3 regions of the Cupriavidus sp. H39 genome follow, and region 1 is predicted to be linked to each of the others. Evidence: predicted binding sites of a transcription regulator. Region 1 holds the regulator's gene; each other region holds the start of a gene.

Evidence for each region. The regulator HrcA, encoded in region 1, represses chaperone genes, less so after heat shock. The targets are predictions, from matches to a motif close to TTAGCACTCNNNNNNNNNGAGTGCTAA.
Region 2: the regulator HrcA is predicted to act here: its motif matches at 5,444-5,470, upstream of rpoH (RNA polymerase sigma factor RpoH).
Region 3: the regulator HrcA is predicted to act here: its motif matches at 6,968-6,994, upstream of groES (co-chaperone GroES).

The regions. Positions count from the first base shown of each region.
Region 1 is NZ_CP189848.1:1,372,132-1,382,046, forward strand. Features, by position in the region: gene ACOCMH_RS21795 (hypothetical protein) at 1-267, opposite strand, end outside; gene recN (DNA repair protein RecN) at 344-2,095, opposite strand; gene ACOCMH_RS21805 (NAD kinase) at 2,161-3,078, opposite strand; gene hrcA (heat-inducible transcriptional repressor HrcA) at 3,181-4,215, shown strand; gene hemH (ferrochelatase) at 4,322-5,437, shown strand; gene ACOCMH_RS21820 (RNA-binding S4 domain-containing protein) at 5,434-5,829, shown strand; gene ACOCMH_RS21825 (hypothetical protein) at 5,901-6,074, opposite strand; gene grpE (nucleotide exchange factor GrpE) at 6,350-6,919, shown strand; gene ACOCMH_RS21835 (thioredoxin family protein) at 7,012-7,443, shown strand; gene ACOCMH_RS21840 (phospholipase A) at 7,457-8,740, opposite strand; gene ACOCMH_RS21845 (DUF1841 family protein) at 8,870-9,301, opposite strand; gene ACOCMH_RS21850 (DMT family transporter) at 9,403-9,915, shown strand, end outside.
Region 2 is NZ_CP189848.1:641,417-651,331, reverse strand. Features, by position in the region: gene ACOCMH_RS18465 (CmpA/NrtA family ABC transporter substrate-binding protein) at 152-1,486, shown strand; gene ntrB (nitrate ABC transporter permease) at 1,519-2,421, shown strand; gene ACOCMH_RS18455 (ABC transporter ATP-binding protein) at 2,441-3,244, shown strand; gene ybiB (DNA-binding protein YbiB) at 3,321-4,313, shown strand; gene ACOCMH_RS18445 (pirin family protein) at 4,333-5,208, opposite strand; gene rpoH (RNA polymerase sigma factor RpoH) at 5,551-6,477, shown strand; gene ACOCMH_RS18435 (SCO family protein) at 6,586-7,206, opposite strand; gene cyoE (heme o synthase) at 7,317-8,261, opposite strand; gene ACOCMH_RS18425 (COX15/CtaA family protein) at 8,258-9,361, opposite strand; gene ACOCMH_RS18420 (SCO family protein) at 9,371-9,915, opposite strand, start outside.
Region 3 is NZ_CP189848.1:1,001,030-1,010,944, forward strand. Features, by position in the region: gene ACOCMH_RS20080 (ArsR family transcriptional regulator) at 23-310, shown strand; gene ACOCMH_RS20085 (transglycosylase SLT domain-containing protein) at 388-1,926, opposite strand; gene ACOCMH_RS20090 (hypothetical protein) at 2,103-2,531, opposite strand; gene ACOCMH_RS20095 (hypothetical protein) at 2,878-3,837, shown strand; gene gcvA (transcriptional regulator GcvA) at 4,028-4,945, shown strand; gene ACOCMH_RS20105 (carboxymuconolactone decarboxylase family protein) at 5,027-5,368, opposite strand; gene ACOCMH_RS20110 (hypothetical protein) at 5,428-5,709, opposite strand; gene ACOCMH_RS20115 (SDR family NAD(P)-dependent oxidoreductase) at 5,789-6,562, opposite strand; gene groES (co-chaperone GroES) at 7,088-7,378, shown strand; gene groL (chaperonin GroEL) at 7,426-9,069, shown strand; gene ACOCMH_RS20130 (TonB-dependent receptor) at 9,188-9,915, opposite strand, start outside.

The DNA of each region.
Region 1 (9,915 bases):
GACCACATAGCGGATCGGGCCCTTGATCTCGGCCAGCAGCTTGCCGGCATCTTCGGACAGGTCTACCGCGGGCGGCTTGAAGCGGACCATGATGTCGCCGAGCGACCGGTCATCGCTGATGCTGCCCGGCGGCGGCGCCGAGGCCTTAGGCTGCGCCTGGCAGCCGGACAGCGCCAGCAGGGCGGCCGAGGCGGCGGTGGCAATGGCCAGCACGGCGCGCAGCGAGAGGCGGGGCCGGTGGCCGGCGGACGGCGCTGGGCGGGTCATGGGGAAACTCCTGTCAGTGTATGGAATGGGCGATGGCTCGCAAGCGGGCGCAATGGGTTGCAATCGGTCGCGCCGCTCAACCAACCGCGGCGCGGCGGCCGCGCTTGCCGTCCTTGCCCGCGCGCGCGGGCTGGCTGGTGCCGCTGTCGGCCATGCCCTGCGCCAGCATCTCTTGCGCATGTTGCAGCGTGGTGGCGGTGACGGTGGCGCCGCCCAGCATGCGCGCGGTCTCGACCACGCGCCCGGCCGGGTCCAGCACGCGAATGCGCGACCGCGTGACCGAAGCTTCGGCCTCGGCCGTGGTTTCCTTGCTGACCAGCAGGTGCGTGCCGGCCTGCGCCGCCACCTGCGGCAGATGGGTCACGCACAGCACCTGGCGCGCGCGGCCCAGTTCCTGCAGGCGCCGGCCCACCACCTCGGCCACCGCGCCGCCGATGCCGGTATCGACCTCGTCGAAGATTAGCGTGGGCGTGGGTGAGGCTTCGCTGGTGATCACCGAGATCGCCAGGCTGATGCGCGCCAATTCGCCGCCGGACGCCACCCGGGCCAGCGGCCGCGCGCTGACGCCGGCGTGGCCGGCCACCAGGAACTCGACCTGCTCGAGGCCGTAGCTCTGGCCTTCGTCGAGCGGATTGAGCGCCGCGACAAAGCTGCCGCCCGCCATCGACAAGCCCTGCATGGCTTCGGTAACCGCGCCGGACAGTGCCTGCGCGGCGATCGTGCGGGCCTGGCTGAGATGCTGCGCCAGCGTCAGGTAGGCGGCCTTGGCCGCGGCCTCGCGCGCCATCACCTTGTTGAGGTCCTGCGCGGCCTGCAGGTCGTCGAGCTGCTGGCGGCGCGCGACCAGTTCATCGGGCAACTGCTCGGGCGGCAGGCGGTACTTGCGCGCGGTGGCGTGCAGCGCCTGCATGCGCTCTTCCACCACCTGCAGCCGCTCGGGGTCGAGTTCGAGCCGGTCGACATAGCGCGTCAGCGAGTGCGCGGCTTCCTCGGCCTGCAGCTGCGCCGGCTCGAGCGCGGCCAGCACGTCGCGCAGGGCGGGATCGACATCGGCCAGCTGCTGCAGCCGGTGCACGATGCCGTTGAGCGCCGACAGCACCGAACCGTCGGCCTCGGACAGCGCGTCGAGCGCGGCGCGGCTGCCGTCGATCAGGCCGGCGGCGTGCGAGAGCCGGTTGTACTCCGACTGGATCTCGTCCCATTCGCCTGGCTGCGGGTTGAGCTTGTCCAGCTCGCCGACCTGCCATTCGAGGCGTTCGCGTTCCAGCTGCATCTCGCGCGACTGGTGCTCCACCGCTTCGCGCTGGCGCACGCAGGCACGCCAGGCGCGCCAGGCCTCGGCCACCGCTGCGGCCTGCTGCGTCAGGCCGGCGTGGGCATCGAACAGCAGCCGCTGCGCATCGGGACGCAGCAGTTGCTGGTGCGCATGCTGGCCATGGATGTCGACCAGCTGGTCGCCTACTTCGCGCAGTTGCGCCAGCGTAGCGGCCGCGCCATTGATAAAGGCCTTGCTGCGACCACCGGCATCGACGGTACGGCGCAGCAGCACGGTCGGCACGCCGCCATCGTCTTCGCTGTTGAGCTCGCGCTCGGCCAGCCACGCATCCAGCGCCGGATGGGTCGAGAAGGTGGCGCTGACGCTGGCGCGCGGCGCGCCTTCGCGGACCACGCCGGCATCCGCGCGTTCGCCCAGCACCAGCGCCAGGGCGTCGATGAGGATCGACTTGCCGGCGCCGGTCTCGCCGGTGAAGACGGTAAAGCCGGTGGTGAAATCCAGGTCGAGCGTGTCGACGATGACGAAATCACGGATGGACAGGCTGCGCAGCATCGTGGCGGGAAGGGTAGTCGGTCCGATGAAGTTCGGGCTCGGGCTGAGGGGCGGCTGGATGGCGCTCAGAGGCGGTTGTCTTCGGACGGGTATTCGTGCCAGTGCAGTTTCTTGCGCAGCGTGGCGTAGTAGTTGTAGCCCACCGGGTGCAGCAGGTTGATGGTCTTTTCAGAGCGCCGCACCACGATGCGGTCGCCCGGCAGCAGCGAGGTCAGCGACTGCATGTCGAAGTTGACGCTGGCATCGCGCGCGCTGGCCACCTCGATGGTGACCTCGGCGTCGTGCGGCAGCACGATCGGCCGGTTGGACAGCGCGTGCGGGGCGATCGGCACCAGCACTACACCCGACAGCGTAGGATGCAGGATCGGCCCGCCGGCCGACAGCGCATAGGCGGTCGAGCCCGTGGCGGTCGACACGATCAGGCCGTCGGAGCGCTGGTTGTACATGAAGTGGCCGTCCACGGAAACCGCCAGCTCGACCATGCCGGAGATGCCGGAGCGGTTCACCACCACATCGTTCAGCGCCAGCGCGGCGAAGATGTCCATGTCGTCGCGCACCACCCGCGACGCCAGCAGCAGCCGGGTCTCTGACTCGTAGCGGCCGTCCAGCATGTCGGGCAGCACCGTGTGCGCGTCTTCCAGGGCAATATCGGTCATGAAGCCGAGCCGCCCGTGGTTCACGCCAATCAGGGGCACGTCGTGCCCGGCGAGCTGGCGGGCAAGGCCCAGCAGCGTGCCGTCGCCGCCCAGCACCACGGCCACGTCGGCCTCGCGGCCGATCTCTTCGGCGGACAGGGCGGGGTAGGCGGTCAGCCCGGTGGCCAGTGCGGTCTCGCGCTCGAACACCACGTCCTGGCCGTTGCGCAGGATGTAGGAGGCGATCTCCTCCAGGGGCCCTTCGATGCCGGCGGTGGAGTACCGGCCCACCAGGGCGACGGTCTTGAATGGAGTGCGCACGGCGCTGGCTTTGGGTGGGGCGGACATGCCGGGATTAGACCATACCGCCGCGACGGTTGTCAGCAGGCGCCGGCGGCCCTTCCGCCCCGGGCGCCAGAAGGTCCAAAACTTGCGTAAAATCGGGGCATCATGGATGAACGCTCCAAAACGCTGCTCAAGACCCTGATCGAGCGCTACATTGCCGAAGGTCAGCCGGTCGGCTCCCGCACCCTGTCGAAGTACTCGGGGCTGGACCTGTCGCCGGCGACGATCCGCAATGTGATGTCCGATCTGGAGGAAATGGGATTTATCTCCAGCCCGCACACGTCGGCCGGCCGGATCCCGACGCCGCGCGGCTACCGGCTGTTCGTCGATTCGATGCTGACCGCCAAGCCGCTCGAGCGCAACGCCGACCTGGCCGAGCTGACCGGCCAGATCCAGGACCAGCTGGGTGGCCAGCAACTGGGGCCGCAGCGCATGATCACGGCGGCCGCGCGCACGCTGTCCAACCTGTCGCACTTTGCCGGCGTGGTGATGACGCCGCGCCGCGCGCAGGCGTTCCGGCAGATCGAATTCATGCGGCTGTCGGAGAAGCGCATCCTGCTGATCATCGTCAGCCCCGAGGGCGACGTGCAGAACCGCATCATCCAGACCGAACTGCCGTACACGCCGGCCCAGCTGATCGAGGCAGCCAATTTCTTCAACTCGCACTATGCCGGCATGAGCTTCGACACCGTGCGCAGCCACCTGCGGCTGGAGCTGCAGGACCTGCGCCGCGACATGTCGCAGCTGATGCAGGCCGCGGTCGAGGCCGGCAGCACCGCCGAGGACGAGGACGACGACCACGTCTACATCAGCGGCGAGCGCAAGCTGCTCGAAGTCGACGACCTGGCCTCGAGCATGGACAAGCTGCGGCGCCTGTTCGACGTGTTCGAGCACAAGACCAGCCTGCTGCAGTTGCTGGACGTGTCCAGCCATGCGCAAGGCGTGCAGATCTTTATCGGCGGCGAAAGCCGGCTGGTGCCGATCGAAGACATGGCGGTCATCACCGCGCCGTATGAGGTCGACGGGCAGATCGTCGGCACGCTGGGCGTGATCGGGCCCACCCGCATGGCCTATGAACGCGTGATCCCGATCGTCGACATCACCGCGCGGCTGCTCTCCAGCGCGCTGAGCCAGAACTAGTGGTCCGGCGCGCAGGTCTGGCCAGCGGCTCAATCCGCAGCGAGCATGGCCGGCGCCGGTGCGCCGCGCCCGCGCCATCCAGGCATCGTGCCTACCCGGAAGCCACATGACGTTTTCTCCCGAACCGGCCTACCAGCACGGCCAGGCGCCGCGCACGGCGATCGTGCTGGTCAACCTGGGCACCCCCGACGCCCCCACGCCCAAGGCGGTGGGGCGCTACCTGAAGGAATTCCTGTCCGACCCGCGCGTGGTGGAAATCCCGCGTGCGGCGTGGCTGCCGCTGCTGTACGGGGTGATCCTGCCGCTGCGTTCGCGCGCATCGGCGCTCAAGTACGAATCGATCTGGCTGCGCGAGGCCCATATGACGGGCTCGCCGCTGCTGGTCTACAGCGAGCGGCAGGCCCACGCGCTGCAGCGGCTGCTGCACCAGAACGGCCACGAAGTGACGGTGGCGTGCGCGATGCGCTACGGCAACCCCTCGATCCCATCGGTGATGGAAGCGTTGCGCCGCCAGGGCTGCGAGCAGGTTCTGGTGCTGCCGATGTATCCGCAGTACTCGGGCACCACCACGGCCACCGCCTTCGACGAAGTGTTCCGGGTGCTGGGCCAGTGGCGCAACCAGCCCGAGCTGCGCCTGGTCAAGCATTTCCATGACCATCCGGCGTATATCTCGGCGTTGCAGCAGCAGGTCAGCGCTTACTGGGGCCGGCACGGCATGCCGGATTTCAGCCAGGGCGACAAGCTGATCCTGTCGTTCCACGGCGTGCCCCGGCGCACGCTGGAGCTGGGCGATCCTTACCACTGCGAATGCCTGAAGACCGGGCGCTTGCTGGGCGAGGCGCTGGGCCTGCAACCCGGGCAATATCAGGTGACGTTCCAGTCCCGCTTCGGCAAAGCCGAATGGCTGCAGCCCTACACGGCGCCGACGCTGGCGGAGCTGGGAAAGGTCGGCGCGGGGCGGGTGGACGTATTCTGCCCGGGCTTCCCGGCGGACTGCATCGAAACGCTGGAAGAAATCGCCATGGAAGGCCAGACTGAATTCAAGGTCGCGGGTGGCAAGGAATTTCACTTCATTCCATGCATGAACGACGCCGCGCCGTGGGTCGCGGCCATGGCTGAGATCGCGCTGCAGCACCTGCAGGGGTGGCCGCTCGCCACGCCGCATCCGCATGAACTGGAGGCGCGGCGCACGCGTGCGCAGGCGCGGGGGGCGGCGGCATGAACGTGGATTTCGACGCGGATGCGCGCCAGCGCATCGACAAGTGGCTGTGGTGCGCGCGCTTCTTCAAGACGCGCTCGCTGGCGGCCGAAGCGGTGGAGCGCGGCAAGGTGCTGGTCAACGGCCAGCCGTGCAAGAACTCGCGCGAGGTGAAGCCCGGTGACAAGGTTGCGCTGGAAGCACACCAGCAGCGCTGGGAACTTGAAGTGAAAGGCATCGCCCCGGCGCGCGGGCCGGCGCCGGTGGCGCAGACGCTGTATCAGGAGAGGGCCGAGAGCCAGTCGCGCCGGGTCGCCGACGCGGAGCGCCGGCGCCTGCAGCCGGAGCCGTCGGCCCAGATCCAGGGGCGCCCGACCAAGCGCGACCGCCGCCGCATCGATGACTTCAAGGGCTGACATGGCAGCGCGGCGGCACCGTTTCCGGTGCCGCCGCGCTGCGGACAGCAAGGTGAGCGGGTCAGCCGGGCTTATTCCTGCGCGACGTCCGGGCTGACGAAGGGAACGATGTAGTGCTTGAACACCGCCTTGCCGCTGCCATACTCCGTATCGCGCGGGGTGAAGGCGCCGGACAGGCAGATAAAGACGGTCATGACCGCCAGCGCGGCCACGAAGCACAGCGTCACGACTGGAAGCTTATGCATGGCCAACCTTTCGGAAGCAGCACAATAATGAACCATCTCCTGCGCCCTCGACATTTTTGTCATTTTTCTTACTAAGAATCTTAGTGAGCGCGATGACGCAAAGCAATAAGGCGTCGATTGCATGGGGCTGCGCTTTGTAACCGTGTGTTTCGGCGTCGCGCCGGCGCCACTCTTGAAAAGCGGCGACCTGCCACCACCTGCATCGGACACACGCCGATTTACCACCCGCGGCCTGGCCCACGGCGGGCCGCGACACTGCATTGATACGGATCGACATGGAAGACCAGAAGCAGACGCCATCCAACCAGACTGCGACGCCTGCGGGCGATGAGGCGGCGAGCGCCGCTACCGCCAGCCCGGAGACCGGCGCGCCGGGAACTGCCGAAGTGGACGATGTGGCGGCCCGATTGGCCGCGCTGGAAGCCAAGGCGAGCGAGCACTACGACCTGTACATGCGCGCGGTCGCCGAAGGCGAGAACATCCGCCGCCGGGCGCAGGAAGATGTCGCCAAGGCGCACAAATTCGCCATCGAGAACTTCGCCGACAACCTGCTGCCGGTGATGGACAGCCTGCAGGCCGCGCTGGCCGACGGCTCCGGCGATATCGCCAAGCTGCGCGAAGGCGTGGAGCTGACCGCGCGCCAGCTGGCCACCGCCTTCGAGCGCGGCAAGATCGTCGAACTCAATCCGGTGGGCGAAAAGTTCGACCCGCACCGCCACCAGGCCATCTCGATGGTGCCGGCGGAGCAGGAGCCCAATACCGTGGTGAGCGTGCTCCAGCGCGGCTACACCATCGCCGACCGCGTGCTGCGGCCGGCGCTGGTCACGGTGGCGGCGCCGAAGTAAACGCCGCCGGTTCCAGGCGGGCGGGGCGCCGTGTCGTCCCGGCCTGGGGCCCGGTGCCTGCCGGCCCGGGCGTTCGTCATTGGGAGCGAACCATGAGCACCGAACCGCAAGCCGGCGCGCCGGACCCGTCCGCGGCCCCGCATCTCGACCAGCGCGCCTTTGACGCGTTTGGGATGCGCGAGGTCGACGACGCCACCATCGATGCCGCCATTGCCGCGGCCGGCGACGCCCTGGTGTGCGTGTTTTTCTGGGGCGTGGACTGCTTCAACTGCGAAATGGCCAAGCAGGCCATGCTCGCCAATCCCGAGCCCGTGCGCGCGCTGGAGCTGCACTGGCTGCACGCCAACGTCTATGCGCATCCGGCGCTGGGGCGGCGCTTCGGCCTGCACGGCATCCCCGTGTTCATGTTTTTCCAGAACGGCAAGAAGCTCGGCCGGGCCACCGGCTGGCACGGCCACGGGCAGTTTGCCGCGGCCGTGGCCAATGCACGGCTGAAGGCCAGCGGCAAGCCGCTGGCCGGCTAGCGCAATCCCGGCTTCAGCGCGACAGCGAGTAGCCGATGCGGAATTGCCACGGCAGCTTGTGGTTGTAGTCGAGCAGGCTCTCGCCGTAGCCGACGAAGTACCCCGCCATCAGGTAGCCGGCCGTGCCCGGGATCAGCCGCGCCATCGGATAGGTCAGCTGTGCGTCGACGCTGCCGTACCACTTGCGCGTGCCCTTGCGCAGCGTTGCCGAGAACTCCCATGAGTCCGGCCGCCCATAGGCGATGCCCAGGTCCATGAAGCCGCGGTAATGGGCGATGTCCGGGTTGTCGGCCTTTTCCACATAGGCATAGAGCTTGGGCGCGACGCGCCAGTGCCAGTCGTTCTGGTCGCCGAAATAGAAGGTCGGCTTGACGAAGACCGTATTGACGCTGCGCGACTCCGCGCCGCTGCGGCCGTTGGATTCGTGATCCAGGCCGGCGGCCAGCGACAGCCGGCTGATGACGTTGTTGCGCACCCCCGTGTCCGACAGATAGTAGAACAGGCTGGGCCGGTAGTTGGTGTCGCGGAACGGCGCCGATTCTTCGCTCCAGTCCCACAACGAGAACTGGGTATAGCTGAAGTAGAGGTTGTCGAACAGGCGCTTCGAAGCCGGGTCCTCGCCCTCGAAGATGCGGTACTTGAAGCTGAACTGGAACTTGGCGTTGGCGCCACCGTGCGCGCCGACGATGAAGTACATCGGGTCGTGGAACGAGAGCCGGGCGCTGTCGCGCAGGTCGGCCGGGGCGGGAGCCGCGGCCTCGGCCGTGGTGATCGGCGTCACCGGCACGGGAGCGCCTTCCACGCTTTCGGCAGCCGGTGCCTGGCTGGCGACCGGCGGCGCCGACGTGGCCGCCTCGCCCGGCTGCGGCAGCCGGTTCAGCGTGACCATCACCGGCGCGGCGTCGATGCCGGTGGCATCCAGGCGCACCTGCCCGCGCAGGACCGGGGGCAGGGCGACGGTGTAGCGGATGGCGCGATGCTCGCCACGGCGCAGGTTGACCACGGCCGGGCCCGAGACTTCGCGCCACAGCACCAGCCGCACCGGCGCCTGCATTTCGCCGGAGGCGGTCACTTCGAGCGTGTCGGGAATACGGTAGCGGCGGGTGGCGTTATCGGCCGACACCACCAGGGTCAGCGTCAGGGGCTGGTTGCCGTCGATCACGCGCGGCGGCTGCAGCAGCGCCACGCCGGCATGGCCGGCGAGCGGCCAGGCCAGCATCAGCGACAGGCAGAGCGGGGCGACGGCACGGCTGGCTGGCGCCAGACGCTGCCGCGGAAAAAGGGCAGTACGGGGCATGAAGAGGCGCGACGTTGCCAAGTGATGGCAACGCGACTAGGGAAAACTCGGAGCCCAAAGCCTACCACGCACGCCCGCAGGGGTTGTGAGGAATTGTACGCTGCACTTTTCGCGCGTACCGCGGGGCTTTCAGCGGCTGGCGCGGCGCCTGACGCAGTCGACGTAGCGGTCGCCGTCCGGGGGCTGGCCGCTGCGCTGCGCCTGCCACAGCATTTCGCCCAGGCATTCCATCACCTGGTGCTGGGCTTCATGCGGGGAATCGAGCCGGCGCGCCAGCGCCTCGTAGGCCTGGCGGATGCCGCGCGGCTGGTCGACCGAAACCTGCTCCGAAATCGACAGATGCATCGCCAGATGCAGGAAGGGATTGGTCTGGCCTTTCTCGGGGGTGTAGTCCTGCGCCAGCGCGCCTTCGGGGTCGCGCAGCAGGTCGTGGTACTCGGGGTGCTCGCCGATCCAGTCGACGGCGATGGCTTCCAGCGGGGTCAGCACGCCGCCTGCGATCTGCTTCTGCCAGGCATCGCAGAAGAACCGGCGGACTTCTTCTCTTGAGGGATTGAACATGGTGGCGCCATTGTAAACGAGGGTGGCGGCCCATGTGGGCTGGCCCGCCAGCTGCGCCGGCGCCGCGTAAAATGCGGCATCCTCGACTCCCTGCCTGCCTGATGCCCGCTTCCGCCCCTACCGCCCCGAGCGATGCCCGCGACAAGCTGGCCGGCGTGCTGCTGATCGCGGTCTCGGCCAGCGCCTTTGGGGCCATGGCAATCTTCGCGCGCTTCGCCTACGCCGCCGGTGCGGACGTGTACGGCCTGCTGCTGGTGCGCTTCATGCTGGCGGCCGCGGCGCTGGCGTGGGTGATGCGCACGCGCGGCATCGCGCTGCCGCCGTGGCGCCGCGTGCTGGCGCTGGCGGCGATGGGGGGCATCGGCTATGTCGGCCAGTCGTTCTGCTTCTTCAGTGCGCTCAACCATGCGCAAGCGAGCCTGGTCGCGCTGCTGCTGTACCTGTATCCGCTGTTCGTGACGATCCTGGCGGCCATCTTCCTGAAAGAGCGGCTGACCACCGCCGCGGTGGTGGCGCTGGTGCTGTGCTCGGTGGGTGCAGGGCTGACGGTGGGCGGCGGCGCCGGTTCGCCGCTGGGGATCGCGCTGGGGCTGGCGGCGGCGGTGATCTATTCC
Region 2 (9,915 bases), 730 kb from region 1:
GCAGGCATCGGCCAACGGCGGCCGATCACCCAATCAGGCGGATACGACCAACGCGGGCCGTATCACGCCATGGACAACGGCGTCCCCACACCGCACCGGCTTCTGGCGAAGCCGGCCGCGCCGGGGACGCTTTTTTTCTTGGAGCCACGCAATGCCCTCTCGCCTCAGCCATGCCAGGCCGCTGCACGCAGCCGTCCACAACGCCGACGCTGCTGCCGCTGCCGACGCGGTACCGGCCAGCAGCGGCCGCCGCCGCGCGCTGGCGACCATCGCCGGTGCCAGCGTGATGACGCTGGTCGACCCGCTGGTGCGCGCAGGCGCCTGGGCGGCGGGCTCCGACGCACCGGAGAAGACCGACGTGCGCATCGGCTTTATCCCGCTGACTGACTGCGCCTCGGTAGTGATGGCGGCCGCGCTCGGGCTCGACAAGAAGTACGGCATCAAGATCACGCCGACCAAGGAAGCCTCGTGGGCAGGCGTGCGCGACAAGCTGGTCAATGGCGAGCTGGACGCGGCCCACGTGCTCTACGGCCTGGTCTATGGCGTGCAGCTCGGCATCGGCGGGCCGAAAAAAGACATGGCCGTGCTGATGAGCCTGAACCAGAACGGCCAGGCGATCACGCTGTCGGCCAAGCTGGCCGAGCAGGGCGTCAGGGACGGCGCCAGCCTGAAGGCGCTGATGACGAAGGAGAAGCGCGACTACACCTTCGCCCAGACCTTCCCCACCGGTACCCATGCGATGTGGCTGTACTACTGGCTCGCGGCCAACGGCATCGATCCGATGCGGGACGCCAAGGCCATCACGGTGCCGCCGCCGCAGATGGTGGCCAACATGCGCGTGGGCAATATGGATGGCTTCTGCGTCGGTGAGCCCTGGGGCGCGCGCGCGATTGCCGACAAGATCGGCTTTACCGCCGAAACCACGCAGGCGATCTGGAAAAACCATCCGGAAAAGACCCTGGGCACCACCGCGGAGTTCGTGCAGAAGTACCCGAACACGGCGCGTGCGATGGTGGCGGCGGTGCTGGAGGCGTCGAAGTTCATCGACGCCTCCGCCTCCAACCGCCGCAAGACCGCTGAAACCATCGCCGCCAAGTCCTACGTGAATACCGACATGGACATCATCCTGGACCGCATGCTGGGCCGCTACACCAATGGGCTGGGCAAGACCTGGGACGACCCCGACGCGATGAAGTTCTACCAGGACGGCAGCGCCAATTTCCCGTACCTGTCCGACGGCATGTGGTTCCTGACCCAGCACAAGCGCTGGGGCCTGCTCAAGGCCCACCCGGATTACCTGGCGGTGGCTAAGCAGGTCAACCGCATCGATGTCTACAAGCAGGCCGCCACCGCCGCACAGGTGCCGCTGCCCAGGAGCGAGATGCGCAGCGCCAAGCTGATCGACGGCGTGGTCTGGGACGGCAAGGACCCCAAGGCCTACGCCGACGGTTTCAAGATCAAGGCCCGCAGCCAGCCTTCCGATTGATTCGCAGTGCCCCTGACCAAAAGGAGCCAGACGTGAATGCCATTGTCCCTACTACGCCCAATGCCGCAAGCGCCGTCGCCGCCGACCCCGACACCAAGGAGCGGGCGCGTCGGCGCGAACACGAAATCGCCATGCAGGCGCGGCGCGCGCAACGCCGCGACGCCGTCGCCGCGCTGGTGCTGAAGGCCGTGCCGCCGCTGCTGGGCTTCGCCTTGTTTGTGCTGGCCTGGCACGGCATCGCCACCATGATCCCGGCCATCCCCACACCGGGCGCGACGTGGCACGCCGCGGTGCCGCTGTTTGCCGACCCGTTCTACCGCAACGGGCCCAATGACCAGGGCATCGGCTGGAACGTGCTGGCGTCGCTGGCGCGCGTGGCGGCGGGCTTCGGCCTGGCGGCGCTGGTCGGCATACCGGCCGGCTTCGTGATCGGGCGCTTTGCCTTCCTGAACGCCATGACCGCACCGGTGATCAGCCTGCTGCGGCCGGTCTCGCCGCTGGCCTGGCTGCCGATCGGGCTGCTGCTGTTCAAGGCGGCCAACCCCGCCGCAATCTGGGCGATCTTCATCTGCTCGATCTGGCCGATGGTGATCAACACCGCGGTGGGCGTCACGCGCGTGCCGCAGGACTACCTGAACGTGGCGCGCGTGCTCGACCTGTCGGAATGGAAAGTGTTTACGCGCGTGCTGTTTCCCGCGGTATTGCCCTACATGCTGACCGGCGTGCGGCTGTCGATCGGCACGGCCTGGCTGGTGATCGTCGCGGCCGAGATGCTGACTGGCGGCACCGGCATCGGCTTCTGGCTGTGGGACGAATGGAACAACCTGAAGGTGGAGCACATCGTGATCGCGATCTTCGTGATCGGCCTCATCGGCCTGCTGCTGGAGCATGCGCTGCTGGCGCTGGCCCGGCGCTTCAGCTACGGCACGCATTGATCGGTACGGGAGAGACGCCATGGACAAGTTCGTCAGCATTGAAAACGTCGGCCAGACCTTCAAGACCCGCAAGGGCCCGTTCGTCGCGCTGCGCGACATTCACCTGCAGGTCGCCGAGGGTGAGTTCATCACGCTGATCGGCCACTCCGGCTGCGGCAAGTCGACGCTGCTGAATCTGCTGGCGGGACTGGCCACGCCCACCACCGGCGCGCTGATCTGCGCCGGGCGTGAAATCGCCGGGCCCGGCCCGGAGCGCGCGGTGGTGTTTCAGAACCATTCGCTGCTGCCGTGGCTGACCTGCTTCGAGAACGTCTACCTGGGCGTGGAGCGTGTGTTTGCGGCCAGCGAGAACAAGGCGCAGCGCAAGGCGCGCACGCACGACACGCTGGCGCTGGTGGGACTGAGCCACGCCGAAGGCAAATATCCGCACGAGATCTCCGGCGGCATGAAGCAGCGCGTGGGCATTGCCCGCGCCCTGGCGATGGCGCCCAAGGTGCTGCTGATGGACGAGCCCTTCGGCGCGCTGGATGCGCTCACGCGGGCGCATCTGCAGGACGAGCTGCTCAAGATCGTGGCGCGCACGCGCAGCACGGTGGTAATGGTGACGCACGATGTCGACGAAGCCGTGCTGCTGGCCGACCGCATCGTGATGATGACCAACGGCCCGGCCGCCACCATCGGCGAGATCCTGAAGGTGGACCTGCCGCGCCCGCGCGACCGCGTGGCGCTGGCGCACGAACCGGCCTACCATCGCTGCCGCACCGCGGTGCTGGACTTCCTCTACCGCAAGCAGCGCAACCCGGCGCTGCCGCAAGCGGCGTAGCAGCACCGCCGGCGGCGATGGGCGAGGCCGCCGGGCTCCGCTATCATGAACCCAGCACACACTACCCCACGCCGCCATGACCACCACCGCCGCCCCATTTCCCGCCGCCCGCTATATCAAGGAGATCGGCCGCGGCGTCAACGGCGCGCGCGCCCTGCCGCGAGAGGACGCGCAGGCGCTGTTCGACGCCATGCTGGCCGGCCGCGTCTCTGACGTGGAGCTGGGCGCCATCCTGATGGCCTACCGCATCAAGGGCGAGGCGCCGCACGAGCTGGCCGGCATGCTGGAGGCCGCCCATGCGCATTGCCAGCCGCTGCCCGCGCCGCCGGACCGGCAGGTGGTGGTGATTCCGAGCTATAACGGGGCGCGCAAGCAGCCCAACCTGGTGCCGCTGCTGGCGCTGCTGCTGGCCCGCGAAGGCGTCCCCGTGCTGGTGCACGGCACGCGCGTGTTCGAAGGCCGCGTGACCAGCATGGCGCTGTTCGAACAACTGGGCGTGCCCTTGTGCGCCAGCACTGCCGAAGCCTCGGCACGGCTGCGCGACGGCGACGGCAATGGCCCGCTGGCGGTGCTGCCGGTCGACGTGCTGTCGCCCGGACTGTCGCGGCTGCTGGAGCGGCGCACCGTGATCGGCCTGCGCAATTCGTCGCATACGGTGGCCAAGATGCTGCAGCCGGTGGGCGAGCATTCGCCTGCCGAAGGCCTGCGGCTGTACAGCTACACGCACCCCGAATACCGCGAGACGCTGACCGACTACTTCTCGCACGAGCCCGCCAACGTGCTGCTGGCACGCGGCACCGAGGGCGAAGTGGTGGCCGATGCCCGGCGCACCAGCCGCATCGACTGGCTGCATGAAGGCCACCAGCAGACCTTGGTCGGCCAGGCCGGCGGCACCATCGGCGACGTGCCGGAGCTACCGCCGGGCAGCGACGCCGGCCTGACCGTGGCCTGGATCCGGCGCGTGCTGGACGGCGCGGTGCCGGTGCCGGCGCCCATCACCATCCAGGTCGAGGCGATCCGCGAATGCCTGCGCCAGGGCACTCGGGTGACCTGGGCCAGCCCGCTCTGAGCCGGCCCCGGGACTACGCTCAGGGCTTGCGCGGGGGCAGCGGAATACGCTCGGTCTCGCCCGGCACGTGCGGGAACTGGTCGTCCTCCCAGCGCTGGGCGGCAGCCTCGATCGCCACCTTGCTGCTGGCCACGAAATTCCAGTAGATAAAGCGGTGCCCGTCGGTCGGGTCGCCGCCCAGCAGCATCACGCGCGACGGCGCCGTGGCCGTCAGCGTTGCCGGCCGGCCCGGCGTGAGCACCACCATGTGCTCGGCCGGCAGCGGCTCGCCGTCGAGCGCGACCGCGCCGTCGACCGGATAGATGCCGCGCTCGGCATGGTTGGCGGGTATCTCCACGCTGGCGCCCGCGTCCAGCTCGATCGCCACGTACAGGGTGCGGCTGAAGACCTTGACCGGCGAAGTCTGGCCGAACGCATCGCCCGCAATCACCACCATGCGCAGCCCGGGCCGCTCAATGCGCGGCAGCGTGGCGGCGGGATGGTGGAAAAACGACGGCTCGGCGCCCTCATATTGCTGCGGCAGCGCCACCCAGGTCTGGATGCCATGCAGCCGCGCGCCGTCTTTGCGCACATGCTCGGGAGATCGCTCCGAGTGGACGATGCCGTGGCCCGCGGTCATCCAGTTGACGTCGCCAGGGCGGATCGCCTGGTCGCTGCCCAGGCTGTCGCGATGGATGATCTCGCCCTCGAACAGATAGGTGACCGTGGCCAGCCCGATATGAGGATGAGGGCGCACATCGGCGCCCTGACCGGCCGGCAGCTGGACCGGCCCCATATGGTCGAAGAAGATAAACGGCCCGACAGTCTGGGTAGCCGCGGCTGGCAGCAGCCGGCGCACGGTGAAATCGCCCAGGTCGCGCACATGCGGCTTGAGCAAGTGTTCGATAGCAGACATAACTCCTCCGATCCGATAAGAGAGGCTCGCAAGCATGCCATTGCGCCGCCCGCCGGTCGAGTGTAGACGGTGCTGCAACGGAGCATTGCAGCAGCGGACAGAACCCGTTTGCCCCCGCGCGCTCTAACTACAGTGCGCGATGGCACCGGTATCGTTGCCGTCTCTTGCCAAACCTTCTGCCTATCCGAACAGGGAGGTTAATATACGGGAACTATCGGGGCCATCGGAACTCCAATTAGCACTCACCCGGCCAGAGTGCTAAGATGTGTTGCAGTGCCGCCGATTCCCAAGGGGGCGCGGCGCACCGGCAACCCAACCGCCGGACGCGAAAGGAGCCATTGAGTGAACGCAGTCTTGTCTGCCGACCAAACCCTGAATAACCGTCTGCCGACGGTGCCCCGGAACACGGGCAGCTTTGCGCTGACCTTTCCGGCGACCGTGGGCAACCTCGACAGCTACATCCAGGCTGTCCACCGCATTCCGCTGCTGACCGCGGAGGAAGAGCAACGCCTCGCGCGCGAGTTGCGCGATCACGATTCCGTCGACGCCGCGCGCCGCCTGGTGATGTCGCACCTGCGGCTGGTGGTGTCGATCGCCCGCCAGTACCTGGGCTACGGGCTGCCGCACGCCGACCTGATCCAGGAAGGCAATATCGGCCTGATGAAGGCAGTGAAGCGCTTCGATCCGGACCAGGGCGTGCGGCTGGTGTCGTACGCGATGCACTGGATCAAGGCGGAAATCCATGAATACGTGCTGAAGAACTGGCGCATGGTCAAGGTGGCCACCACCAAGGCACAGCGCAAGCTGTTCTTCAACCTGCGCAGCCGCAAGCAGGGCGGCCACACGTTCACGCCGGAGCAGGTCGAGGCCGTGGCGCGCGAGCTGAACGTCAAGCCCGAAGAAGTGATGGAGATGGAAACCCGGCTGTCGGGCGGCGATCTGGCGCTGGAAGGCCAGGTCGACGATGGCGAAGAGGAATTCGCCCCCATCGCCTACCTGGCTGACAACCACAACGAGCCGACGCGCGTGATGGAAGCCAAGCGCCACGACCGCATGCAGGTCGACGGGCTGGAAGAAGCGCTGGGCAAGCTCGACGAGCGCAGCCGCCGCATCATCGAGGCGCGCTGGCTCAACGTCGAGGACGACGGCTCGGGCGGCGCCACGCTCCATGAGCTGGCCGACGAGTTCGGCGTGTCGGCCGAACGCATCCGCCAGATCGAGGCGGCGGCGATGAAAAAGATGAAGGGCGCGCTGCAGGCCTTTGCCTGATCGGTACCGCCAACCATGCAAAAGGCCGGTCCACTGGACCGGCCTTTTTTTTATTGTCCGCGCGCAGCGAGGTGCGGCGTTATGCCGCACCCTTCCGTCCCGCCTGCATCAGGACAACAGCTGTTTCAGGTCGTGCGCAATCGGTTCCGGGCCCTGGCCATGGCGGATGAACAGCCGCAGCTTGCCCTGCGCATCGAATACGTAGCTGCCGGCCGAGTGATCCACGGTGTAGTTGTTGGGCGAGCTCCCCGGCACCTTGGCGTAGAACACCTTGAAGTCCTTGGCCAGCTTCTGCAGCGCGGCCTCATCGGCCGGGCGCAGCCCGACGAAGCGGGGATCAAAGGCGGGCACGTACTGCGCCAGCAACGCCTGCGTATCGCGCTCCGGATCGACCGTGACGAACAGCACCTGCACGCGGTCCGCATCCGGCCCCAGCTTTTCCATCACGGCCTTCAGTTCAGCCATGGTGGTGGGGCAGACATCCGGGCAGTGGGTGTAGCCGAAGAACATCACCACCGCCTTGCCCTTGTAGTCGGCCAGGGTGCGCACCTTGCCGGTGTGGTCGGTCAGCGCGAAGTCCTTGCCAAAATCGGCGGCGCCGGTGATATCGACATTGCGGAACGACGCCTTCTGCTGCCCACAGGCGGCCACGGCCAGGGCGAGCGCGGCCAGCAGGGCAAAGCGGCGGAAGGCGGCGAACAGGCCGGAAGCGGGGCTGAGGCGTGGCATGCGGGGCACGGGTCGGGAATGGGAAGGAAACAGCATGCAGTATCGCCGATCATGCTGCTGTGCTCGCGCCGGCGCGGCAAGATGCCGCAGCCGGGGCGCGATGGCGCAGGTCAGACCTGCGGCACGAACTTGAAGTAGTGGTCGACCAGCAGCGCGGCGAACAGCAGCGACAGGTACAGGATCGAGAAGCGGAAGGTGCGCTGCGCCAACTCGTCCGAATAGTTGCGGTACAGCTTCCAGGCATAGGCCAGGAAGCCCGCGCCCAGCGCCAGCGCGGCCGCCAGGTAGATGTAGCCGCTCATGCCATAGACAAAAGGCAGCAGCGTCGCCGCGATCATGATCAGCGTGTACAGCAGGATATGCAGCAGCGTATAGCGCTCGCCGTGCGTGACCGGCAGCATCGGCAGGCCGGACTTGGCGTAGTCGGCGCGGCGGTACAGCGCCAGCGCCCAGAAATGCGGCGGGGTCCAGGTGAAGATGATCAGCACCAGGAACCAGGCCTCGGCCGGTACTTCGCCCGCCACCGCGGCCCAGCCCAGCGCCGGCGGCATTGCCCCGGACAGCCCGCCGATGACGATGTTCTGCGGCGTCGCCGGCTTGAGCAGGATGGTGTAGACCACCGCGTAGCCCAGGAAGGTGGCAAAGGTCAGCCACATGGTCAGATCGTTGGCGTAGACGTGCAGCAGCCACATGCCCGCGCCGCCCAGGATGGCGGAGAACACCAGCGTCTGGCGCGTGGTGATCTCACCGGTGGCGGACGGGCGCCAGGCGGTGCGGCGCATCAGTGCATCGATCTTCTGTTCGACCAGGCAATTGATGGCGAAAGCCGCGCCGGCCAGCAGCCAGATGCCGGCGGCGCCGCCGATCAGCACCGGCCACGGCACCATGCCGGGCGTGGCGAGGAACATGCCGATGATGGCGCAGAACACGGCCAGCTGCGTCACGCGCGGCTTGGTCAGGGCGGCATATTGCCGGGCCAGGTGCCGCAAGCGGCTCAACTTGCCCAGGGAATGGGGGTGGGTAGCGGTAACCACGGAAGGGGTCTTGTCTTTCATGTGGCACGGGCGGCATTCGGCACGGCAGCGGGGGCGCCGACGGCCCGGGTCGTCAGCCCGATATTGTAGTGGAGACGGACCAGCAGCAGCAGCAGCACCGCCGCGCCGCCGTTATGCGCGACCGCCGCCACCAGCGGCCAGTCGAACACGATATTGGACATCCCGGTGGCCAGTTGCAGCACCAGCGTCGCCAGCAGCCAGCCGGCGGCGCGGCTGAGCCCTTCGAGCCGGCGCGCACGCAGGGCAAACCAAGCCAGGTAGCCCAGCACGATGACGGCAAAGCCGCGATGCACCCAGTGGATCGCCACCAGCGCCGCGTGCGGGATGTAGTCGCCGTCCGCGGTCATGCCCAGCTGGCGCCACAGCGTGAAGCCGTGGCGGAAGTCCATCTCGGGCACCAGCTGCCCATTGCATAGCGGGAAGTCGGTGCAGGCCATCACCGCGTAGTTGGTGCTGACCCAGCCGCCCAGGAAGATCTGGATCACCAGCAGCAGCAGGCCGATGCGCACCGGCCAGCGCAGCCGCGCCGCCTGCGGCGCGCCCGGGTGCGGCGGGTCGTTGCGCGAGCCCAGCTGGATCAGCACCGCCAGCAGGCCCATGCCCAGCATCAGGTGCGTGACCACGATGATGGGTTGCAGCTTCAGGGTTACGGTGAAGGCCCCGAAGGCGCCCTGCAAGCACACCAGCAGCAGCACGCCGGTGGCGAACCAGGGCGACTGCTTCAGTTCGCGCCGCTTGACCCACGCCAGCACCATCAGCGTGATGATCAGCACGCCGACCGCCATGGCGAAGTAGCGGTGGATCATCTCGATCCAGGCCTTGGCCAGCGTCACCGGGCCGCTCGGCAGCGCGGTCTCGGCCGCGCGGATCGGCTCCATGGCGGCATGCGGGTTGGAATGCCCGTAGCAACCGGGCCAGTCGGGGCAGCCCAGCCCGGAATCGGTCAAGCGCGTGAAGCTGCCGAACATGATCAGGTCCAGCGTCAGGAACGCCGTGATCCAGGCAAGCTTGCGGTACTTGTTGCGGTCGCCCTTCACCAGCACATAGGACAACGGGAACAGCGCGATCAGGATGCCGATGATGGCCAGTTGCAGCAGCATGGCGTCCCCTCAACCGATGCGCGAGACCTTGAGCAGCTTCTTCAGGTCGCCGCTCACCTTCTTGGGGTCCGGGTCCTGCGGGAAGCGCATCATCAGGTTGCCCAGCGGATCGACCAGGAACAGCGTGTCCTCGGCGCGCTTGCCCGGCTCTGCCGGCAGCCACTGCTGCGCCGCCTGGCGGTCGATGCGCAGGAAGCGCACGCCGGCGTAGGGCTCGTTGTAGGCGGAGACGAGGCGCTCGTCGATCTTGCCGTCGTCGGTGACCAGCCACACCGGCACGATGCGCAGGCGGTCCTGCCCCTGTCCGGCGCGGATCTGGCGGATGGTGAACAGCTTCTTCGCACAGGCTTCGTCACAGGCGGACGGATCGGCGCTGACCAGCAGCCACTTGCCGCGGAACTGCTCCAGCGGCACGGCCTGGCCCTGCTCGTCGGTGACGCGCACCGGCGGCATCGGCCGCTGCGGGTCGACCAGCGCCCCGTAGTTGGTGGCGCCGCCGCGCGGCTTGATCACGTAGTAGGTGAAGTAGGAGGCGATCACCGGCGACGCGCACA
Region 3 (9,915 bases), 370 kb from region 1:
GCTAGAGGATCGAGGTGTGGCCATGGAGACCCAAGAAGGCGCGCTGACGCTTGCCCTGATGACACAGCCTGCGCGGGCCACGATCTGCCGCGCGCTGCTCGAAGCCGGCGAGGCCGGGCTCCCCGCCGCCGACCTGGCGCGGCTGGTCGCGCTGAGCCTGCCGCGCGCCGCGCACTTGTTCCAGGAACTGCTGCAGGCCGAAGTGGTGGCACTGTCCATCCGCGAACGCCAGGTCTGCTACGTGCTCAAGGCCAGGCGCCAGGTACGCGAAGCGCTGAGCTATATCGACAGCGGCGGCCTGGCCGACTGATCCTTGCTGCGTGGCCGGGCGCAGGTTGGCGCGGCCCGGTTCGACCGCGGTCCCGCCAGCGCGGGCGCCGCGCCAGGCTACTTCCGGACTTCCTTCAGTGCCCGCTCACGTGCGGCTTCCCTGTCCTCCATGAGCCGGTAGGCCGCGTAGTACTTGAAGATGTTGCGCACATAGGTGGTGGTCTCGATGCCGATCTTCTCCGCCACCACGATCTCGACATTGTTGAACCACTTGTCGGGGTCCAGCCCGCGCGCCGCAGCCTCCTTGCGCATCTTGGCGATATTGCCCGGCCCGGCGTTGTAGCTGGCGAAGGCGAACAGCGGCCGGTTCGATTCCGAGAAGTGCGCGTCGGGGAAGTACTTGGTCATCAGCCGGTCCATGTACTTGGCGCCGGCGTGGATGTTGGACTCGACCATCTTGATATTGCCCACATTCAGTTCCTTGCCGGTGGCGGGCATGATCTGCATGATGCCGACGGCACCCACGCGGCTGCGCGCCTGCTGGTTGAGCTGTGATTCCTGGAAGCCCTGTGCGGCCAGCATCAGCGGATCGAAGCCGTAGTCCTTGCCGTACTTCTCGAAGAACGCAACGGTCTGCTGGAAGCGCTTGTATTCGGCATCTTCAGTGTTGTTCTTGATCTGCTTGATCCGGCGCATGGATTGCTTGAGCAGGTATTCCGCCACGCCCTGCTTCTTGACATGGTTGAGATAGAAGTCATCGATTGCCTGCCGCAACTGCGGGCTGTTCTTGCGGAAGGCCCAGCCTACATAGCCGCCTTCGCGCACTGCCAGGTCCTGGCGCACCTTGATGTCGGGCAGGATCTGCGCCCACATTGCAGCCTTCCAGTCGTCGACCACGACGATAGGCAGCAAGCCCGCATTGACCATCTCCAGCACGTCTTCGTCTTCCAGGGCATCCGGCAGCAGCACCAGTTGCATCCGCGGCTTGCCGGCACGGTTCAGGCTGTCGTTCAGCGCGGTCAGGCTTTCGTAATAGCTGCTCGCGCGGCGCACGTGGACGGTCTTGCCCGCCAGGTCGTCCAGGCTCTTCAGGGCGGGGGATTTCGGGCCGGTCACGATTAGCTCGCGCACCGGCTTGCGGTCGCGCGGGGCTGCAAAGTCCACCAGTTTCAGCCGCGCCTCGGTCTCGGTGAGGTTGCCCGCGGCAATATCGCCCAGTCCCGCCGCCACGTCGGGCAGCAGGCGGTCGCGCGTGGTGGGGATGATGATCACCGTAAGCGGGCGCTTGCCCAGGCGATCCGAGTAAGTCTTGTTCAGGTACCGTTCGAAGTCCCGCACCAGCTCGGCAGTCAGCCCGCGCTCATGGCCTTTGTCGCTGAAGTAGAGCGTGCGGCTGAACGGCACCAGCACGCGAATGACACGGCGCTTGAGCATGGCATCGAAGTCGCCGGTGCGGGGCTGGTTGGCCAGGTCGAGGGCGCGGGCCTTGGGGGATGCCACGCCCTGCGCGGGCGGCGCCGCCGCGACGGTCGCGCGGGCGGATGCCGGTGCCGGCTTCTGCTGCGCCACCGCAAATGGACTGGCCAGGCTGAGTGCGCCCATCAGGCCGGAGAGCAACAGGCTTGCAAACCAATGATGTGGGCGGACAACGGGCATGGCGCGGATGGCAAGCCGGGCAGAGGAGCACGCAGCTGGCTCACATCGAGTCTAGGCGTGATCGGCGCGCTTGCAAGCCGCCAGCATGCGGATGGGGCTGGAGGGATGAACGCAGTGAGTGGGGAGGAAAGAACGAGGGCGGCGGGCCGAGCCCACCACCCTGCGAACCTCTGCTGTTATTGCTTCGGTGCAGCCATTTCCTGCTTGGCCGTTGCATCCGCTGCCTTGTTCTCGACCTTGCGTTCCTGCTTGGCAGCGCCGACTTCATCCTTGTACTCGCCCTTGGCGGCCTTCTTTTTCGCCTTGTATTCGGCAGCCGCCTTCTGGCGCGCCTCGCGGCGCTCAACCAGCGGATCCTTCGGCGGCTGGATCTGGGTCACGCCGGGCGCGACGCCCTGGCCGCCGGCGGGGCTGGCCGCGGTGGCCGGCATGGCGGGGGTGGCGGGGGTGGCCGGCATGCCTTGCGCGGCAGGGGTGGCCGGCGTGGCCGGGGTGGCGGGCGTGGCGGGGGTCTGTGCGATGGCCGCGGCACAGCTGAGGCCTGCCAGACCTGCCGCAATCACGCTGGCAATTCGGGTATGGCGAGCGGGTTGTTTCGGATCCATGGAATACCTCCAGGGTTAGGGTCGGAAGCGCCGGCCTAGCGGCTCGGCGCGACGTATGCCGCACATGCCTGCCTGGCAGGCCACGCGGCGACAAGGCCAGTCTAGGCAGCAGGCTGGCTTTGCGCTGTCAGGCATGCGCCGATGAGGGGCCGGAATTGTTCCTACAAGCCTCGGATCCGGCCTGCGCCTTTCAAGATTCTTTAATGCGCCGGCAAGAAGATTCACTTCTGCCGTTGCCGCACTTCCGCCACCATGGCTGCCACCAAAGCCCGGACTGGCAGCTGATGGCAGGCTTGTCATCGTGGCAATGCAGCGTGCGATGGCATAAGAACGGACGGGGTAGACGATGCGAGCCCAAGGCCTCCTGGTGTTCATGCTGCTGGCCGGCCTGGTGGCCGCGCCAGCGCCCGCCATGGCCCAGGCGGAGCCAGCGTTCCGCGTGGTCGGGTCCAATGTGCAGAAGCAGTCCAGCGCGGTGCTGACGCTGATGTCGTTCGCGGTCGTGCCGGACCTGGCTTCCAGCTCGCTTTCGATCAGCAATGCCAGCACCGACAACCCCGACCTGACCCTGTGGCAACTCGGCGGCGGCTTCACGCTGAGCCAGTCATTTCCGCTCTATCTGGAGGGGTCGATCGCCTATAACCGCTACGACCCCGCCTTTGTCGCCACCAACGGGCAGGAATCGCGCCGCTTGCCGGCCAAATGGAATACCTTCGCGGGCACGGTTGGCGTCGGCTGGGATTTCCCGCTGATCCCCAGCAAGGAACTGGTGTTCCGCCCGATCTTCAACGCTTCGCTCGGCCGCGTCGCCAGCGACCTGTCCATCGCCCAGTTCGCGGTCGAGCACAAGACCGAGCGCGACATCGCCTTCCTCGACGGCGGCGCGATGAATGCCTATGGGCTGGGTGGAGCGGTGATGCTCGACTGGGAAAGCCACCGCGACAACCGCGATATCGACGTGGAGCTGCGCTATACCAACATCTACCTGCGCAGCTTTGGCGGGTCGTCGGGGGTCGAGGCCTCGTCCGCCGCGCAAACCGCCAGCCTGTATGCGCGCTGGCGGGCCCCGACCGGGATGCGTGCCCTCGACCGGCCGGTGCGCTACGTGCTGGAACTGTCGCACTCGCATTACTTCGGCAACCAGGCCGGGGCGCTGGGATTCAACTACCTCACCACGCTAGGCACCGGCCTCGAGCTCGACACCAGTGCCCACGAAGTGTTCGTGACCCGCATCCGCGCGGTGGTGCGCTATGTCTTCGGCAATAACGTCTCCGGCGTGTCGTTTGGCCTTGCCGCGAGTTTTTAGCGTCTCCTGACTGCCCCGCAAGCTCCGGCTCGAACCGGGCTTTGCGAGAGAAAGAAAATCTGTCGGCTTCTCGTCGCCGCAGCAGGCAAGCTAAAAAAACAGGGCGGTAAAATTCCCACGAAAAGCCGCTACATCAGCATGGGCGCGACCGTGCTAACCTTTCGCATCCGTCAAGAAAAACTTTCCCGCCATGAAATCGCCGGTTTATCTCAATGCCCTGCGCGCCTTTGAAGCCAGTGCCCGGCATCAGAGCTTCTCGGCCGCCGCAGCGGAACTGAACGTGACGCCCGCAGCCATTGGCCAGCTTGTGCGCAGCCTGGAAGACTGGCTTGGCACCCCGCTGTTCCATCGGCAGGCCAGGGGCCGCGCACGCCTGGTCCTGACTGAAGTGGCGGAACGCGCGCTGCCCGACATTCGCGCGGGTTTTGACCGGCTTGCCGTCGGCCTGGACCGGCTGAAGGAAGGCTCTGCGAACGGCATCCTGACGGTGACCACCAGTCCGGCTTTCGCCGCCAAATGGCTGCTCCCGCGCATCGAACGCTTTCACGCCCGGTGGCCAGATACCGACGTGCGTCTGGACACCAATCTCAAGCCGCTGGATTTCGCCGCGCATGGCATCGATATCGGCGTTCGCTATGGCGCGGGGCAATGGCCGGACGTGAGCGCCGAGAAGCTGATGGACGAGCAGATCTATCCAGTCTGCTCGCCCGAATATGCCCGCGGCAAACGGATCAGAAAGCCGGCCGATCTCGCCAGCGTCACGCTGATTCATGACCTCTCGGTCCCAAGTCATGCCGGCTTTGCCTCATGGGATGCCTGGCTCAAGGCAGCAGGCATCGAGGGGGTCGGCGCCAAGCGCGGCATGAGGATCAATAATTCGGCGGCGGTCTTGCAGGCGGCGATCGATGGCCATGGGGTAGCGCTGGGCCGCAGCGTCATGGCGAGGGACGATCTTGCGTCGGGCCGGCTGGTTCGGCTTTTCCCAAGCATCGAATGCCTCTCCGCGCTGGCCTATTACGTCGTATATCGCCCGGAATGCGCAAGCCTGCCGAGACTGGTTGCGTTTCGCGATTGGCTGTTCGAGGAAACGGCGACCGCCGCGAAGTGACGGCCCGGGTTTGGCGGCCTGCGGCTGGTGATGCGCGCTCCGATCGTCGCCGTGGCGGGTCGGGCCGGAGCGCGCCGTGAACTACCTGGGCAGCTGTGCGTGGGCTTCCAGCACGCGCGCCGAGTAGGTCAGTGCAGCACCCGCGTTCAGCGCGACCGCGACGCCCAGGGCTTCCGAGATTTCGCCCAGCGTGGCGCCATGCTCCACGGCCTTTTTGGTGTGCACCGAAATGCAGCCGTCGCACCGGGTGGTCACCGCCACGGCCAGCGCAATCAGCTCATGCATTTTGGGATCGAGATGGCCGGTCTTGACCGCTGCGTTGTCGATCGTCTGCAAGCCGCGCATGACATCGGGGCTCTGTCGGGCGAAGTCGCCCACGCGTTCCAGAAGGGCGTCGCGATAGGCATTCCAATCTTGCATCATTGCTGTAGTTCCGGTTGAGTTGAATGGCGGACGCCAGAACGGCGTCCCGCCATGAAGGATCATGCAACCTGGTAGATCCGGACGTCTGGCGCGGCGTCGAGCAGCGGCTTGAGGCCGGCGACCACGTCGGCGGTAAACAGCTCGCTGCGCAGATAAGCTTCGGCGTTTTCCCTGGAGTCAAAGCCGTGCAGCACCTGCACGTCTTCTTCGCGCACCAGCAGTTGCTTGGACCTGGCGCCGGCGACGGTGGCGAGGAACGGGTCCTTGTACTTCTGGTAGATGCCAGCCGCAGCGCCGCGGTTGGCTTCGGCGATCTTGAGGGTGATCTGCAGATAGGTCACTTGTGTTTTCTCCTTGCCAGGTAAATGGGTCTCACGGGGGCGATGCAGGGCCAGCGCGTGGCACTTTGCCCATCGCGTATCAGTTCCGGCCAGCCATCACGCCGCCGTCCACATCCCAGATGGCGCCGGTGACCCAGCTCGCCTTGTCCGAAAGCAGGAACACGATGGCCTCGGCAACATCGCGCGGCGTGCCTACGCGACCGATCGGATGGAAGCTGTTGAAACCCTGCAGCGCGCTGTGTACCTCCGCCTTGGGGATAAAGCCCTCGTAGATCGGGGTCTGGACCACCGCGGGCGAGACCGCATTGACGCGGATACGCCTGGGCGCGAGTTCCATCGCCAGGTGTTGTGTCAGCGAATGCAGGCCGGCCTTGGCCATCGAGTACGCGGACGACGGCGTCGCGGCGATGGCCTGTTTCGCCCACATCGAGCCGATGTTGACGATCGCGCCGGGACGCTCGACGGCAACGAGGTTCGCTGCCACTTTCTGCGTCACGAAGAAGAACGCCTTGTTCAGCTTCATGTACTGGTCGTAATCCGCATCCTCATGCTCGAGGAAGGGTTTCGGGAAGAACACGCCCGCGGCGTTGACCAGCAAGTCGATGTCCTTATGGTCTTTGTCGATGGCCTCGCGCAGCGCTGCCAGCCCGGCGTCGCCCGACAGGTCGGCGGTCAACGCCCACACGTTGCCGAGGGCCGCCAGCTCCTTGCGGGCGTCTTCGGTTTTCTCCGGACGGTTGCCCACGATCACGGCACTACCACCCTGGGCCAGCACCATGCGCGCCGTTTCCAGGCCCATGCCGCTCGTGCCGCCTACGACCAGAAGCTTCCTACCTGCAAACTCGTTGCTCATCTCGCTTACTCCGTTCAAAGTCTGTAAGGACGCTTGTCACCGGAAGGAAATCTTCACGGTGGAGATGCCGGCTGGCTCTGGTTCAAGCGTCTGCAGAACACTGCATGTCGGGAATTTTTGGCGATTTCTTGCGACCGGGCAAACCAGATATTGTGTCCCTCCGAGATAGTTTTTCTTTGCGGAAGCGACCCGCCGCTGAGGGCCTGCGAAATAAGCGGTTTCATCACCCTGGCATTCCCTGCAGGGTGGTTGTGCGGTAAGTGCTCAGAACACCGATGGCGAGACCAAGCAAGGGCCGCTGCCGTTTTTCCGTGAATCCGGCGCCGCGGCCAGGGGTCCCGCATCTTCTAGGGGAAAACCCGCATTCGGCACCTGTCTTGAAATGCCACTACCCCGTCCCTATAATTAGCACTCGTCAGGGGTGAGTGCTAACAGCCTCTGCGACACCTGAACATTTCTGACGGCCGTCGCCTCGGTAGCCGGCCGATTTGTGATCAAAAACTCACTTTGTATCTAGGAGTCCGTATGAATCTGCGTCCTCTGCACGACCGCGTGATCGTGAAGCGTCTGGACAACGAAACCAAGACCGCGTCCGGTATCGTGATTCCCGACAACGCTGCCGAGAAGCCCGATCAAGGCGAAGTGCTGGCGATCGGCCCCGGCAAGAAGGATGACAAGGGCAACAACATCGCCCTGGACGTCAAGGTCGGCGATCGCGTGCTGTTCGGTAAGTATGCCGGCCAGGGCGTGAAGGTGGATGGCCAGGAACTGCTGGTCATGCGCGAAGAAGACATCATGGCCGTGGTCAACAAGTAATCCGTTACTTGTAGCCCCACCCGTACAGATTTCAGGAGATTCAGAACATGGCAGCAAAAGACGTAGTGTTCGGCGACGCCGCCCGTGCCAAGATGGTCGAAGGCGTGAACATCCTCGCCAACGCAGTCAAGGTGACCCTGGGCCCGAAGGGCCGCAACGTGGTGCTGGAGCGCAGCTTCGGCGGCCCGACCGTGACCAAGGACGGCGTGTCCGTGGCCAAGGAAATCGAGCTGAAGGACAAGCTGCAGAACATGGGCGCCCAGATGGTCAAGGAAGTGGCTTCCAAGACCAGCGACAACGCCGGTGACGGTACCACCACCGCAACCGTGCTGGCCCAGTCGATCGTGCGCGAAGGCATGAAGTTCGTCGCCGCCGGCATGAACCCGATGGACCTGAAGCGCGGCATCGACAAGGCTGTCACCGCCGCCGTGGAAGAGCTGAAGAAGGTCAGCAAGCCCACCACCACCAGCAAGGAAATCGCCCAGGTCGGCGCGATCTCGGCCAACAGCGACACCTCCATCGGTGAGCGCATTGCCGAAGCCATGGACAAGGTTGGCAAGGAAGGCGTGATCACCGTCGAAGACGGCAAGTCGCTGGCCGACGAGCTGGAAGTCGTGGAAGGCATGCAGTTCGACCGCGGCTACCTGTCGCCGTACTTCATCAACAACCCGGAAAAGCAGGTGGTCCAGCTGGACAGCCCGTTCGTGCTGCTGTTCGACAAGAAGATCAGCAACATCCGCGACCTGCTGCCGGTGCTGGAGCAAGTGGCCAAGGCCGGCCGCCCGCTGCTGATCATCGCTGAAGACGTCGAGGGCGAAGCCCTGGCGACCCTGGTGGTCAACAACATCCGTGGCATCCTGAAGACCGCCGCCGTCAAGGCTCCGGGCTTCGGCGACCGTCGCAAGGCCATGCTGGAAGACATCGCCATCCTGACCGGCGGCACCGTCATCGCTGAAGAAATCGGCCTGACGCTGGAAAAGGCCGGCCTGAACGACCTGGGCCAGGCCAAGCGCATCGAGATCGGCAAGGAAAACACCATCATCATCGACGGCGCCGGCGACGCATCGGCGATCGAAGGCCGCGTCAAGCAAATCCGCGCCCAGATCGAAGAAGCGACCTCGGACTACGACCGTGAAAAGCTGCAAGAACGCGTGGCCAAGCTGGCCGGCGGTGTTGCCGTGATCAAGGTTGGCGCTGCCACCGAAGTCGAAATGAAGGAAAAGAAGGCCCGCGTGGAAGACGCACTGCACGCCACCCGCGCTGCGGTGGAAGAAGGCATCGTCCCCGGCGGTGGTGTGGCCCTGCTGCGCGCCCGCGCTGCGATCTCGGCCCTGCAAGGCGACAACGCCGACCAGAACGCCGGTATCAAGATCGTGCTGCGCGCCATGGAAGAGCCGCTGCGCCAGATCGTGCTGAACGCCGGTGAAGAAGCGTCGGTCGTCGTTGCCAAGGTCATCGAAGGCAAGGGCAACTACGGCTACAACGCCGCTTCGGGCGAGTACGGCGACCTGGTCGAAATGGGCGTGCTGGACCCGACCAAGGTCACCCGCACCGCACTGCAGAACGCCGCTTCGGTGGCTTCGCTGATGCTGACCACCGACTGCGCCGTTGCCGAATCGCCGAAGGAAGAGTCGGCTCCGGCAATGCCGGGCGGCATGGGCGGCATGGGCGGCATGGAAGGCATGATGTAATTTGATGCCGACCGACTGCCGGCAGGGTGTCACAGCCCGGCCGGCAGGCTGTCAAGGCAAAAACCCCCGCGGGTGCGAGCCCGCGGGGGTTTTTGTTTGGAGAATTCTCTATGGCCGTTCAGAAATCCACCGTGGCCGACAGCAGCACCGTGCGCGGCGCTGCCAGCGAGAAGCCTCCCCATGAGGTCACGCCGGCCCAGTAATCGCGGTTGAATACGTTGAGCACGTTGGCGCGGAACGTGGTGGCCTTGCCACCGATCCTGGTGGTGTAACGGGCGCCCACATCAACACGGGTCCAGGCCGGCAGGCTGGCGGTGTTGGCCTGGTTCACGTACTGCCGGCCGGTGTAGAGCATGGCTCCGGTCAGAGTCAGGCCCGGCATCCAGGGCAGGTCCCACTCCGCGCCGAGGTTAGCCTGCAGGTCCGGCACGCCGATCGCAGTCTTGCCGACATTGGCGGCGGTGGGGGACTTGGTAATCTCGCCGTCGATCAGAGTGACGCCGCCAAGCAGCCGCACGCGCGTCAGCACTTCCCCGAACACATTGAGCTCAAGCCCGCGGTTGCGCTGCTCGCCATTGACGGAGAACACGTTGTTGTCGATCTGCCCCGTAGGCTTGGCGATCTGGAAGGCCGCCAGCGTGGTGGTGAAGCGGCCAAAGTCGAACTTGGTGCCGATCTCGTACTGGTCAGCCTTGTACGGCGCAAAGGCTTCGCCAGCGTTGCTGGCGGTGGGCGGCGCCAAGTCGCCGCGGCTCAGGCCCTGGATGTAATTGGCGTAGACCGACCAGCGCTGCGTCGGCTGCACCACCAGGCCCACCATCGGCGTGGTGGCGCTTTGGTCGTAGT